4 regions of the Janthinobacterium sp. RA13 genome follow, and region 4 is predicted to be linked to each of the others. Evidence: predicted binding sites of a transcription regulator. Region 4 holds the regulator's gene; each other region holds the start of a gene.
The links. Region 4 encodes FNR, which switches genes on or off when oxygen is low (the NO sensors DNR and NnrR bind a similar motif). Its sites were predicted from a motif close to TTGATNNNNATCAA; they were not measured.

Region 1 (4,387 bases), 820 kb from region 4:
CCGTCCTGCCAGCAGTTTCAGTTCCTCGACGATGGGCGCCGTGTCCACGCCGGCCGCTTCGGCCGCCGCGCGCAATGTCTTGTTGCCGCCGCAGCAGAAATCCAGGCGGTGCGCATCGAACAGGCGCGTGGCGCCGGGGATGCGGCGGGCCAGCTGGCCCAGGGATTGTTCGATCAGTTCCATAGATACTCCTTGATGATGAATGTGGTGGTGTTATTGAACGGCGCCCGCGTGGTAGACGCCGGGCACGGCTTCGCCAGTCACTTCCAGCACGCCCACGGCGCCCTTGCCTGCGCGCGACAGCGCATGGTCGACCAGCAGATAGCTGCCAGGGTGCTGTACCTTGAGTTCGACGATGGTCGCGCCGCCCGGCGCCACGAGCGTCGTTTGCACGTCGTGTTTCGGGCTGCTGATCGAGCCTTCGCTGTACACCTTGTCGAAGATCTCGCCGATGATGTGGAACGATGAAATCTTGTTCGGGCCGCCGACGCCGAAATAGATGCGCACCGTCTCGCCGACTTTCGCCTGCAGTTTGTGCGTCTTGCTCAGGGCGCCCACTTCGCCATTGAAGACGTAGTAGTCGGGCAGCTCATTCGCCATTTTTTCCAGGTTCGGCTCCTGGTGCACGGGGGCGCCGTGCGGACGGCCCGTGTACATCTCGCCCTGCATCACGTAGTACTCGCGGTCGACTTTCGACAGGCCGCCTTCCGGTTCGACCAGGATCATGCCGTACATGCCGGCCGCGATATGCTGCGGCACCAGCGGCGTGGCGCAGTGGTACACGAACAGGCCCGGATTGAGCGCCTTGAAGGTGACGGTTTTTTCCTGCCCCGGCGCCACCTGCGTGTGCTGTCCGCCGCCATGGCCGCCCGTCACCGCATGCAGGTCGATCGAGTGGATCATCTTGCTGTCCTTGGCGTTGAACAGGGTCAGTTCCACCGTGTCACCCACCTTCGCGCGCAGCATGGGGCCGGGCACCTGGCGATTGAAAGTCCAGTACGTAAAACTGGTACCGTCATCGAGCTTGCCCGGCAACTCCACCGTCTCCATCCGGTATTTCAGGGTTTGCGGCGCGCGCGCGCCGATGGCGGACGGTACGGAGGCCGGATTGGCCGCCACGTTGACGGCCGAAGGATCGGGACCGCGCATCGGCGACGGTGCGGGCGTGTACAGGGCCAGCGCGGCGGCCTGGCTCGATTCGCTGGCAGCCTTCGGTGCCGCCGTCTCGGCCAGCGAGGTGCCGCTTACTTCCAGCTTGCCTTCCATGCCGATCTGGCGGTGGCCGGGAATCGAGCAGTAATAGGTGAACGTGCCGGCGCGCGTGACCTTGAAGCGCACGGTGGTGCTGCCGCTGTTGGCGCTGAACTTGGCGGATGCCACGTTCAGTTCCGGGATCAGCAGATCGTGCTCGGCGCCTTCACCGCTTTTCAGCACCAGTTCCACCGTGTCGCCCACCTTGGCCGCCAGCACGGGGTTGACCTGGCCCTTGGCGTCGATGAACACCATCTTGCCATCGACGATATTGGTTTGCAGTTCATAGCGCTTGAGCGTTGCAGCTACAGGTTTGGCGGCGGTGGCGGCAGCGCTGGCCGGGAGGCTCGCCTGGGCTTGCACGGACAGGGGCATGGCCAGTACGCAGACGGCGGCGGCGATGGCGCGGAGGGAGGGAGTCGTTTTCATCAAGCTTTCCTTGGTCTTGTATGCCGGTTCGGCACCCTTACCTAGGCAATCCGTGTGCCAGGAAAAACTTGTTTTAAATCAACGATTTGAAAAATGCAGGGTCGGTATGACCCTCTTTGGACGTGGTCCGTTGTACCCTGCATGGTACTTATGACCACCACCGCCATCCACCTGCTGTTACTGACCGACCTGGTCGCCGACCTGCCCGTGGCCGTGCGCCTGCAGCGCCTCGTCGGCAGCCTGCGCGCGCACTTCGGCTGCGAGGCCGTGGCCTTGCTCAAACTCGATGGCGAGCATTTACGCCCCGTGGCGATGGCCGGCCTGGCCAGCGACGCGCTGGGACGCCGCTTTGCCGTCGCCGACCATCCGCGCCTGGCCGCCATCCTGCAGCGGCGCGGCGTGCTGTGCTTCCATCACGACAGCTCGCTGCCCGATCCCTACGATGGCCTGATCGCCGAGCGTGCCGGCGAACCGCTGCCCGTGCACGACTGCATGGGCATGGCGCTGGACCTGGAAGGCGAACGCTGGGGCGTGATCACGCTCGACGCGCTGCAGGTCGGCACTTTCGATACGCAGGCGCAGCGCGACCTGGGCGAACTGGCCTGCGCCATCGAGGCGGCAGTGCGCGTGACGCGCCTGGAGACGGAAATCCGCGCCCTGCGCCTGTCGGGCGGCGCCATGCTGGCCGATGCGCAGGCGCCGCGCGAGGAACACGATTTCGTGGGACAAAGCAGCGCCATCACGCATTTGCTGCACGAATTGCAGGTGGTGGCCGATTCCGAACTGCCCGTGCTGCTGCTGGGGGAAACGGGCGTGGGCAAGGAGCTGTGCGCGCACCGCCTGCACCGCCTGTCGCGCCGCGCGGGCAAGCCCCTGATCCACGTCAATTGCGCGGCCTTGCCCGAGTCCCTGGCCGAAAGCGAATTGTTCGGCCATGTGCGCGGCGCGTTTTCCGGCGCCGTCAGCGACCGGCCCGGGCGCTTCGAGGCGGCCGAAGGGGGTACCCTGTTTCTCGATGAAGTGGGGGAATTGCCATTGTCGATACAGGCCAAGCTGCTGCGCACCTTGCAAAATGGCGAAATCCAGCGCCTGGGCGCGGACCGGCCGCGCCGGGTCAACGTGCGCGTGATCGCCGCCACCAACCGCAGCCTGCGCGAACATGTGCGCGACGGCTCGTTCCGCGCCGACCTGTATCACCGTTTATCCGTGTATCCCGTGCCGATTCCGCCGCTGCGCGAGCGGGGCAATGACGTGCTGCTGCTGGCCGGGGGATTCCTGGAACTGAACCGCGCGCGCCTGGGCTTGCGCAGCCTGCGCCTGTCCGCCGCGGCGGAAAACGCCTTGTGCCATTACCGCTGGCCGGGCAACGTGCGCGAATTGGAACATGTGATCAGCCGGGCCGCGCTGAAAGCCGTGATCCGCGGCGCGGACCGCAAAGAGATAGTAACGCTGGAAACGGATATGCTCGACCTCGATGCGCTGGAAGCGCCGGCCGGCACGGACGCGCTACCGCTGGCGCCAGCGTGCGGCACGCCGGCGGCATCTCCGCTATCGATGCATCAGATCGTGGAAGCGAGCCAGCGCCAGGCCATCCGGCAAGCGCTGGTGCTGCATCAGGATAACTGGGCCGCCGCCGCGCGGCAATTGGGACTCGACGCCAGCAACCTGCACAAGCTGGCGCGCCGGGTGGGGCTGAAAGCCTGAGCCGGCGATACCGCTCAGCGGTGAGTCACCAGGCTGCTCGGCAAGCTGTGCAGATACGCGGCCAGGTCCTTGATGTCCTGGTTGCTCAGCGGTTTTACCTGGCCCGTCATGATGGCGTTGTTGCGGCCGTTGGCCTTGTCGCCCCGTTTATACGCGGTCAGCGCGTGTTCCAGGTAATCCTTGTGCTGGCCCGCCAGTTTCGGGTACGACGGGTCGATGGGTGAGCCGTAATCCTTGCCGTGGCAGGTGGCGCAGCTGTATTTTTCGGCCAGGGCTTTACCGGTATTGATATTGCCTGCGGCGCTGGCGCCAAACGAGACGGTGGCACAAACGAGGGCGGCGAGTAATTTTTTCATCGGGCTGGTCCTCAGTTCGTCTTGGCTTGTTGCGCATAATACGCGGCGACATCGGCGATATCCTGGTCCGACAGGCTGCTGGCGATGCCCTTCATGCTGGGGTGCTTGCGGTCGCCCTTCTTGTAGGCTTGCAGCGCATTCTCGATATATTTTGCCGGCTGGCCGCCGATCATCGGCACCTGGAATACTTCAGGGAAGGTTGCCTTGTAACCGGGAATGCCGTGGCAGCCGATACACATTTCCACCTTGGCAGGGGCTGCCTTGGCGTTTCCTACAATGTCAGCCGCTGTGACGGCATTTGCTATGCCGGCAAGCACGAGAAGTGCAAATATTTTTTTCATAGTGGCAATGTGAACAAAGGTAATCGGAGAAACGCCAGAGCTGGTTTTTATTGATTTTATGTATTGACAATTAAGGTTGCCAATTAATCTGCTGCTTGCCGATTCTAGCCAAGATATTCTTGCAAGTCCACCTATAAAACCCGCATTGTAGGCAGGCAGGCACAGGCCGCCCGCGTGGCAGTGCGCCACAGTTCTGTTTATACTCACCATTTCCCCACTTTGGCAGACCGCTCATGCAAGCACAGCACACCCAGCAAGGCCAACGCTTCGAAGGTTCCGACAGCTATGTCGCCACCGCCGACCTGA
Region 2 (4,387 bases), 1.9 Mb from region 4:
GGACGTCGATTCATACCCCTGCTGCCAGAATAAAAACATGGCCTGTTCGACCGCTGCCTGCCGGTCGAACGTGCGCGGCCGTCCCATTTGCGCCATCCATCGCTCCTTCTCATCTGCTCATACGCTACTTACATACTACTCGATACAGAAGTCGTTGACAACGCGGCACGCCATCGCCTATATTTATACCGATCGGCACATATGTACCGCCATAACGGTCGGGGGATTCCTGCGCCCGATTACTTGACAAGGATGTTTGCCGTGAATCACGCTACGCTCACCACCGGAACCAGCCCTGCGCTGGCCGATCGCCTCCCCGTCGCCGGCCTGCTGGCTCTGGCCATGACGGGTTTTATCTGCATCGTGACTGAAACCTTGCCCGCCGGCTTGTTGCCGCAAATCAGCGCGGGCCTCGGCGTCAGCGCCGCGCTGGCCGGGCAAATGGTCACGGCCTACGCGCTCGGCTCCCTGCTGGCCGCCATTCCGCTCACCATCGCCACGCGCGGCTGGCGCCGCCGCAACGTGCTGCTGCTGACCATCATTGGCTTTCTCGTGTTCAATACCGTCACGGCCCTGTCGCCCCACTACTGGCTGACCCTGGCGGCCCGCTTCTTTGCCGGCATGGCGGCCGGACTGGCGTGGAGCTTGCTGGCCGGCTACGCGCGCCGCATGGTGGCGCCCCATCAGCAAGGCCGCGCCCTGGCGCTGGCCATGGTGGGTGCGCCCGTCGCCCTGTCCCTGGGCGTACCGCTGGGCACCTTGCTCGGTTCCCTGGTCGGCTGGCGCGCCGCGTTCTGGATCATTTCCGCCCTGACATTGATCCTGATCGCCTGGGTGCTGGCGAAGGTGCCCGACTACCCGGGCCAGTCCGTGCATGAACGCCTGCCCCTGCGTCGCGTCTTCACGACGCCGGGCGTGCGCCCCGTGCTGGCCGTCGTCATCGCCTGGATGCTGGCGCACAACATTCTCTACACCTACATCGCCCCGTTCGTGGCGCCGGCAGGATTGACGCAGCGAATCGACCTGGTGCTGCTCGTCTTCGGCGCCGCCGCCATGGCCGGCATCTGGATCACGGGCCGGCTGGTCGAGCGCCACCTGCGCGCCACCGTGCTGGCCAGCCTGGCCGTATTCGCCGCGACGGCCTTCGTGCTGGGTGTCGCGTCGCACCTCCCCTTTGTGATCTACCTGGGCATGGCCGTCTGGGGCCTGAGCTTCGGTGGCGCGGCCACCCTGCTGCAAACGGCGCTGGCCGACACGGCCGGCAGCGGCGCCGACGTGGCCTTGTCGATGAATGTGGTGGCGTGGAATGGCGCGATTGCCGCCGCGGGCGTGGTGGGCGGCGCCCTGCTGGAAACCTGGGGCGCGGACGCTTTCCCGTGGGCCATGGTAGCTTTGCTCATGCTGGCCTTTCTCGTCGCCTGGTCGGCCCGCGCGCACGGTTTCCGGCCGGGACGACGCAGCGGCGGCGCGCCCGTGGCCGGGCATTAAACAAGGCGTTTAATCAGCCGCCGGGACGTTCAGAATGCGGGGCACGTGGCCCGTATGCGCAAGGAAATTGACCAGAATGGCATGCGACAGCGCCACTGTCGCCGTGTTGCGTAGCGGATGGGCTTGCACTGAATCAGCTTCCCATACGGCCTGGTCGAGCACCAGTTCCACCGCCTGCGCGCTGTCGTGTATCAGCGCAAACAGGCTGACGGAACCAGGCATGATGCCCAGGTGCTGCAGCAAGCGTTCGGGCGAGGCCATGCTCAGCTTACTGGCTGGCAAAAGCCGCCCCAGCGCCGCCAGGTTGATGCGCTTGTCGAAGGGCACGATGACGAGGAAATGCCGGCGGCCCTTTTCATCGCGCACGAACAGATTCTTGACCATCTGGCCAGGCATGGCCGGCACGTGGATCAGTGCTTCATCGATCGTGTGCACGGCCGGGTGCTCGACGAATGGGCAATCGCCGGCGCTGCTTGCCAGCCAGCGGGACAGGATCTCTTGCATCGGTATTTCCTCGGCTCGGATGAATGGGCGATGAGGCGATTGTAGCGGTGCGCCGCGTGGTGCGCTTGCCGTCAAGGCTTGTTTTCGTCCTGGTCGGCCTTGTCGGCCGCCGCCAGTCCCCAGTCATTCCAGCCTTCGCCAAACAGCTCGATCGGATGCTGCGTGCGTTCGGAGCCATTGCCGCAACGCATGGCGTCCGGCGGACAATACTTGTCGCAACCCCAGCAGATGCGTTCGGGGTTCTTGGGGTTTAAGGGAAAAGGCTTGGCCATGGGAGGCGATCGTGGTCGGTTGAGGGTTCCTTGTAGACTCTAGACCTGGCGCGGGGGGCGGTCAAACGAATTTCGGCTGGGAACTTGTCCAATGTCAAGCTTGTGCAGAAAATGGAGCGTCGGCATGGCGCCGCCCCCTATTCCGGATCTTTCGTGACGAATATGGCCACTTCCAGCACGGTTCGCGCGTAATTGACACCGCCGTCGACAGCCGGCTGCGCCTTCAGCTCATCCAGCACGTAGACCATCGTCACCATGGCGCCAGGCACGAACAGCCTGGTGTCCTGCTTGTCATTCGTGTAGATGCTTTCGTCGACTGTCGAGCCATCCGCCAGGCGCAAGGTGAAGCTGTTGACCTGATAGCCACGGCGGCTGTCCTGGCCCGCGAAATACGTTCGTTCGATGCTGCCCGTCACGATTTGCGTCTGGAGGCGTTTGGCCTCGATGCTTTCCCACCAGGCTTCGGAAGCGAACAGGCCGTGACTGCCTTTCAGACCCATGTGGGGTCTGGAACTGTCGCGGGTGAGGGACTGGGTTTTGGCGACGCGGCTGGGGTCTTTTGCCAGAGCTTCGGCAAGGGTGTAGACGGGTTTCATAGGGCGCTCAATATTTGCGCCGGATGACGTAGGCATTGCCTGCAGGCTCAAAACCGAGCGTCGGATAGTAAGACATGGCATCCGGGGCGGACAGCAGTATCAAGGAGACTTCGTCGCCGATGATGGCCTGGGTGCGCTTGACAAGTTCCTTGCCGATACCCAGGCCCTGGTACTGCTTGTTGACGGCCAGATCCGACAGATAGCAGCAGTAGGAATAGTCCGTCAGTGACCGGGCCAGACCCACAAGCTCATTATCCACCCAGGCCGACAGCAAAAGGCAAGGCGCGGCGAACATGCGCGCGATTCTCGGGAGATTGTCGGTAGGGCGCTTGATTCCGGATTGATCGAAGACACGCACGACATCGAGCGGATCGAGGGGAAAGTTGTGACGATATTCTACGCTGATGTTTTTCATGGATTCAAAGGTGGCAGGTAATTGGGCGCAGCTTGTTTCTGCAAACATTGCTCATATCGGCATATGCATTGAATAGTATGCCAGTTGCGACGGAGAAAGGCTGTTCCCGTCCCCGCCATGCATCTGGCGCTCAGTCAAATGCCCGGAACCTCAGAAAACGCTGGCCTTCATACGCCACCTTGCAATCAAACAGGAATCCGGCAAGCAAACGAACAAGCTGCGCTAGCTTGTGTGACAATGCACACACTGGAAATGTGGAACCTTCCATATCTCTATCTGATCTCAAACAGACTTGGCAAGGATTGTAAATATGTGGGTACCGTTACGATTGAATAAACGCATGTACACCTCCTTTGTTGCCGCCCTTTTTCTTGCTGCTGGTGCCTCATCAGCACTCGCTGGCACGCTTGACGAAGACCGGACACGCGGTGACATCCATGGCTTGTTTGAGATCAAGGATGCAGCAGTACAGTTCATGGCAGCTGAAAATGCAAAAAATGGCACAAACTGGCAAGTCCTGGAGCCGAACCGGAAGATTCTGGTGACGAAATGCGCGGTAGCGTTGCGTGTGCAATGGGTTCCGAAAAGCCATGGCCTGTCCGGACCGAATGTTGCTGTGAGTTGTGCCAAGACCGTCAAACCCACGATACAAGATAAATGGAAAGTGTTTGTGCCGATCGCCAAGGGGCCGGTGGCGCATAAATGATCAGCTCGCGAGGGTATGGCTGGAGGAGCCATCCTGACAGCAACCGATCATCGGAATTCTTCGGAGTGTCATGAATGCGATAAAAAACCAGTCAAATGACTGGTTTTTTTATTATGTCGGACTTTCTTGAAACTGTTTGGCATTATCACAAATTTCATACCATGCAGGCTTGGAGCCAACATGCACATGAAATTGTATTCTTACCTCAGGGTCATCATCCAGGCAGTTAAGCGATATTGGAAATGAATCGCTCTCTGAGCCAATCTCCCCCAAAGAAGTCCCGCATTTTTTGCAAAAAGTTCTAGCGTATTTAAAAGGAGCCTCTGGCTCATATCGTTGAATAAATTCCCGCCCCTCCAGCAAGGTAAATGCATTTTTATCCACGAAGGCCAGGGCACTCGCTCCG
Region 3 (4,387 bases), 3.2 Mb from region 4:
CCTTGCTGGGACTGCACCACGTCACGCACCGCGCCACCGTGTCATCGCTCACGCCCGTGGTCATGCCCAGCGAAAATGCGCAGCGCCTCGACGTGCGCCGCCTGGCGCAATTGCAAAAGGCGCCGTACACGGTGTTCCAGCTGGACGCGACGGCGTACCCGGGCAGCAGCGGCAGCCCCCTGTTCGATCCCGAGACCGGTCTCGTCTACGGTATCGTCAACATGGTGTACGTCAAGGGCCTCAAGGAGACGGCCATCAGCGCGCCCAGCGGCATCACTTACGCGATTCCGGGCAGCCACATGCAGGCGATCTTGCTGAAAAATAAATGACTTCTCAGTTGCGCCCCTGCCTCAGCCGGTCGGTAATGCCAGGCTCATCCCATGTCGGGAAAAAAAAGGGGTAAAACGACCGTTCACCCCCATGCTGTTCCATCAGGCCACCGTACTTGCGGATCTGGGCCCCCATGTAATCGAGGTCCAGCCGTAGCAGCACGGCCGGCGCCCCCACGCGCGTGCACTCGCGCTCGCCGCTGAAGTCCTGGAAACCGAGCATGCGCTTGTAAAACACCACGTGGCGCGGGTTGACTTCGATCACGTAATCCGTAAAGCCGTGAATATTATGGGCATAGATATAAGAGATATGAATCAGCGCCGCAAACACGCGCTTGCTCACACCCTTGTCGATGGCCAGGCGCGACGGTTCGCACAGGCGGCGGCCCTGCTCGCGCAGGACGTCGAGCTTGTCGCGGAAGTTTTCATCGGCAGGCAAGCCCGTCTCGTCATTGTCGAGGCACAGGGTCATGGTGCCGACGGTGCTGCCGGCCGTTTCCGCAAACAGCGTGATTTTATTCAGCGCATGCGCGGTGCCGGGATCGACGGCATAGCCGCGCCAGCCGTACATCTTGCGGATCAGCAAACTGGCCGCCTCGCGCCGGCCACGCGAATTGGCCATGCGGATATGAAAGCGCTGCAGGTCGAGCTCGTGCTCCATGGCCGGGTCGATCTGCCCCTCGCCCACCACCAGGTCACTCAGGGCGCCTGGCGTGTCGAAGGAAATAATGGGTTCATCTTGAAAGCTCATCTTGTCCTCACGTTCATCGGCCGCCGTTGAGACGGACTGAAGCCAATGCCTTGTGACAAGACAAAAACTGGAGAAGTTCCCAGCTTTAGTTAAAAAAACAGAAGAATTTCACCTTTAGATAGCAAAATTACACGCTGAAATTTGCCGAAAAGTACAAAATGACAAATATAAGTGCTGTTTTGATATTGCCGAGGCAGCTGTTAAAAAAAGCTTTCCGGTATCAGCAGCACATCGCCCGGCCGCATCATGACATTCGCGGAAATATCGCCTTCCTTCAGCAAATCATCGAGGCGGACCCGCAGCTGCTGCTGGTTGCCTTCGCGCATGCGGATGATGCTGGCCTTGTTGCCCGCTGCGAAATCGGTGATGCCGCCCACGGCGATCAGCACGTCCATCAGCGACATGCCCAGCCGGTACGGCAGCGCCTGCGGCTTGGCCGCCTCGCCAATCACCCGGATCTGCTCGCCATACGGCCCCGAGAAATTGGTGACGATGACGGTTACCACGGGCTGCTGGATGAATTTGCTCAAGGCTTGCTCGATGTCGCGCGCCAGCTGGGTCGACGTCTTGCCGCTGGCGGGTAAATCCTCGACCAGCGGCGTGGTGATCTTGCCATCGGGCCGGACGGCCACCGTCAGCGACACTTCCGGGTTGCGCCAGACGATGATGTTGACGGAGTCGCCCGGCCCGATCAGGTAATCGTGCATGGGCGCGCTGTCGTCGGACGGTGCCAGCGGATGGGACGTGCGGCAGGCGCCCAGCAGGCTGGCCGCGCTGGCCAGACCCAGCGCGTTACGGACAAATGCACGGCGAAACGGATTCATGCGGAGCCTCTTCGAGTCGATGGCGCATCCATGGCCGGCCCCGCAGAACCAGCCTGGGCCGCGAACTTCCTATGATTATTAAAACTCGGCAAGAGAACCTTGAGGCGTATCAAGAAGCAATCATCTTGGGAAATCTTGCTCCACAGCCGCCCTATACTTTGCTTACCCAACAGGCAAGTATTTCTTGCAAGATGCCGCTGTTGTCCGCGCCGCCAGCCCATCTCCCGTGCAGCACCGCACCGCCACCTGAAGGAAGCGACATGGAAGACTTGATACAGCAACTGCTGTCCAGCCTGAAAGGCATCTGGAAGTACCGCTGGCACGCGGTCGTGGTGGCGTGGCTGGTGGCCATCGCCGGCTTCATCCGGGTGATCTCCCTGCCCGACGACTTCCAGACGTCGGCGCGCGTGTTTGTCGATACACAAACCATCCTCAAGCCGCTGATGGCCGGCATGACCAGCGTGCCGAACACGGAACAGCAGGTAGCCATCATGAGCCGCACCCTGCTCAGCCGCCCGAACGTCGAGCGCGTCATGCGCATGGTCGACCTCGACCTGGGTTCGAAGACCGTGCGCGAGCACGAGGCCCAGCTGGACGACTTGATGAGCCGCATCAAGATCACCGGCACCAACGCTTACGACATCTACACCATCAGCTACAGCGGGCGCGACCCCAAGCTCGTGCGCGACGTGGTGCAAAGCCTGCTGACCATCTTTGTCGAAGGCAGTTTCCAGGGCAAAAAAGGCGATTCGCAAAAGGCGGTGCAATTCATCGACGAGCAGATCAAGAATTACGAGGACAAGCTGAGCGCGGCGGAAAACCTGGTGAAGGAATTCAAGATCCGCAACAACCTGCTGCTGCCGCGCCAGGGCATCGACTATGGCAGCCAGCTGCTGATGTCGTCCGATAGCCTGAACAATGCCAAGCTGGAACTGGTCGAGGCGGAACAGGCACGCAAGGCCATCCTGAGCCAGATCGAGGGCGACGAGCCCGTGCTCGACCTGGAACCGAACGCGGCGGCCATCACGAATCCCGAACTCGACGAGCGCATCGCGTCGATCAACAAGAACCTCGACAGCCTGCGCATGCAATTTACGGAATTGCATCCCGACATCATCGCTTCGAAACGCCTGGTGGCCCAGCTGGAAGAACGCAAGATCGAGGAAAGCAAGCTGAAAACGGCGGCCGGCGATCCGGGCAAGAACTACAGCCCCATGCTGCAGCAACTGAAGGTGGCGCTGACGGACGCGGACGCCAAGGTGGCCGCCATCCGCGCCCGGGTGCAGGAATACAACGCGCGCAACGAGCGCCTGCTGGCGCAGAGCAATGCCGTGCCCGAGGTGGAATCGCAGCTGGCGCAGCTGAACCGCGACTACATCATCAACAAGGAAAACTATGAAAAGCTGATCGGCCGGCGCGAAGCGGCCAAGCTGTCGGGCGAACTCAGTTCCACCACGGACATGATGGCCTTCAAGATCATCGACCCGCCCACGGTGCAATATGCGCCCGTCGGCCCGAACCGCCCGCTGCTGTTTTCCGCGGCGCTGGGCGCGGCCCTGATTGCCGGCGTCGCCACGGCCCTCCTGATCAGCCAGGTGCGCCCCACCTTCCTCAGTCCGTCCGAACTGCGCGACGCCACGGGCTTGAACGTGCTGGGCACGGTATCGATGAACTGGACGCCGCTGCAGCAAGTACGCCGCCGCCGCGCCCGCTATGGCTTTGGCGCCTGCCTGGGCAGCCTGTTCGTGCTGTACGGCGGGGTCATGACGGCCGCGCTGCTGAAATTCTAGATCCCAAGGAGCGATGATGAGCAGCAAGGACAGCGGCAAGCAGGAACCCACCATACTGGAAGTGGCCGAGGCCGGCGTGCCCTATACGGTGAACGGTACGCAGGGCGCGGACGCGGCCCGGTCGCCCCGCTACCGCCCCCTGAACCTGGACCGGCTGGCCGAGCAAGGCATGCTCACGCACGACGGCGGGCGCAGCGCGGTGGCCGAGGATTTTCGCATCATCAAGCGCCCGCTGCTGCGCCAGGCGCGCGCCAGCGGCGCCGAGGCCATTCGCCACGGCAACCTGATCGTCGTCACCAGCGCCATGCCGGGCGAAGGCAAGACGTATTGCGCCATCAACCTGGCCATGAGCATCGCCATGGAAATGGATATCACGGTACTGCTGGTCGATGCGGACGTGGCGCGCCCGTCCGTGCTGAAAGTGCTGGGCCTGCCGCCCGAGCCGGGACTGATGGATATCCTGCTCGACCCGCAACTGGCCATGGCCGACGTGATCCTGAAAACCAATGTGGCCAACCTGAGCATCCTGCCGGCCGGGCGCAGCAACAAGCACGCGACGGAATTGCTGGCCAGCCGGGCCATGAGCCGGCTGCTGGCAGAAATTGCCAGCCGCTATGGCGACCGCATCGTCGTCTTCGATTCGCCGCCCCTCCTGATCACCAGCGAAGCGCACGCGCTGGTCGGGCAGATGGG
Region 4 (4,387 bases):
GTCGTGGCCAGGGTATTCATGACTTCGTCGAGGTCGAATTCGACGGGCGACAATTCCATGCGGCGCGCCTCGATCTTCGAATAGTCGAGCACGTCGTTGAGGATGCCCAGCAGCGACTGGCCCGCCACTCTGACCATGGTCAGATACTTGCGCTGTTCCGTGTCGAGTCTGGTATTGCCCAGCAAATACACCATGCCCAGCACGGCATTGAGGGGCGTGCGGATTTCATGGCTCATGTTGGCCACGAAATCGCTCTTCGCGCGGTTGGCCGCCTCGGCCCGGTCGCGTTCCTGCTCCAGCTCCGCCGCGCGCGCTTCGAGTTCCTGCTGCAGGCGGTCGCGTTCGCTCATCAGACCGTTGAACGCTTCCGTCAGTTCGCCGATCTCGTCGCGCTGCTGCACCGGCACGGGGGTAAAACGGCTGCCGCTGTTGCGCAGGGCCAGCAGGGTGTCGCGCAGGCGCACCAGCGGCGACAGCAGGCGCACGGTGACCCAGCCCAGAACAAAGGCGGCCAGCAGCGAGGCGAGGATGCTCCACAGCACCAGCCGGTACAGCACGCCATCGAACGGTTCGAAGGCATCGTCGACGGGCAGCGAGCTGGCCAGCAGCCAGTTCACCGATTTCAGGCGCTTGAAACTGTTGACGGCCGTGATGCCGCGGCTGTTGGTGCTGACCATGCTGCCTTCGCCATCTTCCTTCAGCAGCTGGGTCGTCGTCAGATTGGCGTTCGGCTGGCGCGGCTGCAGCAAGCGGCTGGTATCGGGGTGCAGCACGTAGCGCGGCACGGCGCCGCGCGTGAGGATGAAGTAATAGCCGCTCTTGCCGACCTTTTCCGAGCGCAAACGCCCCAGCAGGTTGTCCTTGTACAGGCGCAGCACGCCGATCACCACGCCGGCCACCTGGCCATCGGCGGTGAGCACGGGCGCCACCATCTGCACGATGGGCATGCCGCTCGATTTACCGAGCATCGGCTCGGTGATCATGGGCTGGCGCGTGCGCAGGACGGTCTGGAAATACTCGCGCTCGGCAACATTGATGCCGGCGCGCCCCGGCACTTCCGGCATGTCGGCCACGACGGCGCCTTGCGCGTCGAGCACCAGCACGTCGTCGAACAGCACCAGCATCGAGCGGCGCGAATAGTATTCGCGCAATTGGGCGGGCCGGGCGATCAGTTCCGGCGGCTGCTGCCGGGCCGTCAGGGTGACGATCTGCAGCAGCATGCCCAGCTTGTCGTCGAGCTCGGCAGCGGTGCGGCTGATCAGGGATGACTGCTGGCTCAGCAGTACTTTAGTGAAATCGTCGCGCATGTGCTGCACCTGGATCATGGTGACCAGCGCGATCATGGCGATCGAGGTCAGGCTGGTGGCCAGCGCGACTTTTGCTTTGATGCCGAGAGGCTTCATGATTTCCTTTTCAGTACCGGGCGGCACAGGCGGCAGATAATGCTGTCAGGAATTTTCCTATCAATACCCCAGCTTGGCAAGCGGCGCCGCGCAAATTGCCCTCCCCGCATGGGCTTTTGACGATGTTGCCATATAATTAAAGTCGGAACGTCGTTTATTCAGCGAAATTGCCGTGAAATTGGCACACGGCAACCCTGTATGCAGTAAACTTGTTGTTGCATTTTCTAAAAGGTACCGACATGACTGAAGCGCTACTCACTCCAACCTTGCCTACAGTGAACGTGGAAGCGTTGCGTGCGCGATGCTCGACCTGCAGCATGCATCAATTGTGCCTGCCGATGGGCCTCGATATGGGCGACATGGACAGGCTGGACCAGATCATCGGCCGCCGCCGCAAAATCGTGCGCGGCGCCTCGCTGTTCCGCATCGGCGACTCGTTCCAGAACCTGTACGCGATCCGCCTGGGGCACTTCAAGACGTACCAGATCAATCCGGGCGGCGAAGAGCAGGTGACGGGTTTCCAGATGGCCGGCGAACTGCTGGGCATGGACGCCATCAGCGCCGACCGCCACCACTGTAATGCGGTGGCGCTGGAAGACAGCGAAGTGTGTGAAATCCCGTTTTCCAGCCTGGAACAATTGCTGGGCAATATGCCGACCCTGCTGCGCCATTTCCACCGCATGATGAGCCAGGAAATCACGCGCGAGCAAAGCGTCATGCTGTTGCTGGGCAATATGCAGGCGACGCAGCGTTTTGCCGCCTTTATCGTCAACCTGGCGTCGCGCTACGAAGCGCGCGGCTATTCGAGCAGCAAATTCCAGCTGCGCATGTCGCGCGAGGAAATCGGCAACTACCTGGGCCTGACCATCGAAAGCGTCAGCCGTTTATTGTCGAAATTCAAGAAGGAAGGCTGGCTGCGCGTCTCGAACCGAGAAATTGAAATCTTGCAGCCGGCAAAACTGAAGGCCATCACGGCCGGTACCGACGTCTGCAAATAAGGCTTACAGTTCCTCGTCGGCGTGCAGCGCGATGCTGCGTTGCAGCGGCCAGGTCCAGATGCCGGACAGGCGCCACTCGCGCTTGTCGTTTTCCACCAGCACTTGCCAGCGGCTGCGCTCGAGCATCGGCAGCGCCACCGAGAAATTGCCGGCCGCATCGGGCCGCACCAGCAGCTTGATGTCCTTTTCCGGCAGCGTCGCATGCGCCAGGTGCAGCTGCAGCGGACCCTGGTAAGCTTTGCCGAAGCTGTGCACGGAACCACTGAGGCGCGCTGACGCCACGTCGTAGGACAAACTGGTAGCCATCGCCAGGTCGCTGGCGATCGTGTCGCGCTTCAAATCCTGGTTGATCGCCTTGCCCTGCTTGTAATAGTCGCCCACCACCAGCGCATCGGGTTGCGTAAACGCGATATAGCCCATGAAGCTGCCGACGACCACGGACAGGCCGGGACCGATCATCAGCAGCCATGGCCAGCGATGCTTGTACCAGGGATCGGCGGGGGCTTGCAGTTTCAGACTGTCGGACATGGTGATTCTCCTGTGTAAACGGCCAGTCCCCATGCGGGGACCGGCCTTCCTGCTTTAACGCGGCACGATGAATACCGCGCTTTCACGCACATGCAGCGAGGGGTTGTCCAGCGATTGCAATTCGATCGCAATCTTGTTCGACCCCTTCTCGCCGACGCCGTGCGGCACGCGCAGGCGGATCGGCCAGCCCAGCGTTTCCGTCGGCTGCAAGGTCACTTCTTCGCGCGTCAGCAAGGTCAGGCCCGGCAAGCCGGAAGCGCTGATCTTGAAATGCTGGCTTTGCTCGGACGTGTTCATGATCTGCAGGCGGTAGACGTTTTCGATCATGCCGTCTTCCACTTCGCGTCCCATCGAACCGCGGTCGCGGATCACATCCATTTTCAGGGGTGTGCGCAGGGCCAGCGAGGTACATACGGCGATGATGATCAGGGCCAGGATGGAAGTGTAGATCAGGACGCGCGGGCGCATGGCGCGCTGGCGTATCTGCTTCGAATTGAAGTTGTTTTCCATCGCATGGTCGGTGCTGTAGCGTATCAGGCCACGCGGCCGCTCGACCTTGTCCATCACGCTGTTGCAGGCATCGACGCAGGCGGCGCAGCCGATGCATTCATACTGCAGGCCGTTGCGGATATCGATACCGGTCGGACACACCTGCACGCACAGGGTGCAATCGATGCAGTCGCCCAGCTTGTCGTTGTTGCCGGCCTTCTTGCTCATGGCGCCGCGTGGTTCGCCGCGCTTGGCATCGTAGGTGATGATCAGGGTGTCCTGGTCGAACATGGCGCTCTGGAAGCGCGCGTAGGGGCACATGTATTTGCACACCTGCTCGCGCAGCCAGCCCGCGTTGCCGTAGGTTGCCAGGCTGTAGAACAAGACCCAGAACCATTCCCAGGGACCGAAGTTCAGGGTGGTCACCGACTGCGCCAGTTCCTTGATCGGCGTGAAGTAGCCGACAAAGGTAAAGCCCGTCCACAGGGCGATGGCGCCCCATGCCAGGTGCTTGGCCGTCTTCTTGAACGCCTTGCGCACGGAGGGGCCCTGCTTGTCGAGGGCCATGCGCGCGCTGCGCGTACCCTCGATGCGGCGTTCGACCCACAGGAAAATTTCCGTGTATACCGTTTGCGGGCAAGAGAACCCGCACCACACCCTCCCGGCAATGGCCGTGACGAGGAACAACAAATACGCACAGATGATCAGCAGGGCCGCCAGATAGATGAAATCCTGGGGCCACAGCACGACGCCGAAAATGTAGAACTTGCGCGTGGTCAAATCGAACAGCAGGGCTTGCCTGCCATTCCAGGTCAACCACGGCAAGCCGTAGAACGCGAGCTGGGTAAGCCATACGCATACCCATCGCCAGGTAGCGTAGCGTCCTTTGGCCTCGCGAGGGTAGATTTGCTCGCGGGCCGCATACATCTTGATGACTTGAGGTTCCATTTTTACTTGGCGGGTGCCTGC

Region 1: the regulator FNR is predicted to act here: its motif matches at 1,749-1,762, upstream of nirK (copper-containing nitrite reductase).
Region 2: the regulator FNR is predicted to act here: its motif matches at 2,349-2,362, upstream of FG13_RS27230 (DUF3079 domain-containing protein).
Region 3: the regulator FNR is predicted to act here: its motif matches at 2,004-2,017, upstream of FG13_RS04490 (XrtA system polysaccharide chain length determinant).

Annotation. Positions count from the first base shown of each region.
Region 1 is NZ_JQNP01000001.1:3,429,134-3,433,520, forward strand. It holds gene ytfE (iron-sulfur cluster repair protein YtfE) at 1-183, opposite strand, end outside; gene nirK (copper-containing nitrite reductase) at 214-1,680, opposite strand; gene norR (nitric oxide reductase transcriptional regulator NorR) at 1,831-3,384, shown strand; gene FG13_RS15260 (c-type cytochrome) at 3,399-3,740, opposite strand; gene FG13_RS15265 (c-type cytochrome) at 3,752-4,081, opposite strand; gene FG13_RS15270 (AAA family ATPase) at 4,315-4,387, shown strand, end outside.
Region 2 is NZ_JQNP01000001.1:6,129,444-6,133,830, reverse strand. It holds gene FG13_RS27245 (TetR/AcrR family transcriptional regulator) at 1-96, opposite strand, end outside; gene FG13_RS27240 (MFS transporter) at 253-1,488, shown strand; gene FG13_RS27235 (prolyl-tRNA synthetase associated domain-containing protein) at 1,498-1,992, opposite strand; gene FG13_RS27230 (DUF3079 domain-containing protein) at 2,064-2,264, opposite strand; gene FG13_RS27225 (hypothetical protein) at 2,402-2,860, opposite strand; gene FG13_RS27220 (GNAT family N-acetyltransferase) at 2,868-3,275, opposite strand; gene FG13_RS27215 (hypothetical protein) at 3,616-3,981, shown strand; gene FG13_RS29775 (GFA family protein) at 4,093-4,387, opposite strand, start outside.
Region 3 is NZ_JQNP01000001.1:1,072,003-1,076,389, reverse strand. It holds gene FG13_RS04505 (S1 family peptidase) at 1-329, shown strand, start outside; gene FG13_RS04500 (N-acyl amino acid synthase FeeM domain-containing protein) at 334-1,080, opposite strand; gene FG13_RS04495 (XrtA/PEP-CTERM system exopolysaccharide export protein) at 1,281-1,904, opposite strand; gene FG13_RS04490 (XrtA system polysaccharide chain length determinant) at 2,165-3,694, shown strand; gene FG13_RS04485 (XrtA-associated tyrosine autokinase) at 3,708-4,387, shown strand, end outside.
Region 4 is NZ_JQNP01000001.1:4,247,790-4,252,176, reverse strand. It holds gene FG13_RS18755 (response regulator) at 1-1,403, opposite strand, end outside; gene fnr (fumarate/nitrate reduction transcriptional regulator Fnr) at 1,643-2,401, shown strand; gene FG13_RS18745 (FixH family protein) at 2,405-2,929, opposite strand; gene ccoG (cytochrome c oxidase accessory protein CcoG) at 2,984-4,366, opposite strand; gene ccoP (cytochrome-c oxidase, cbb3-type subunit III) at 4,369-4,387, opposite strand, start outside.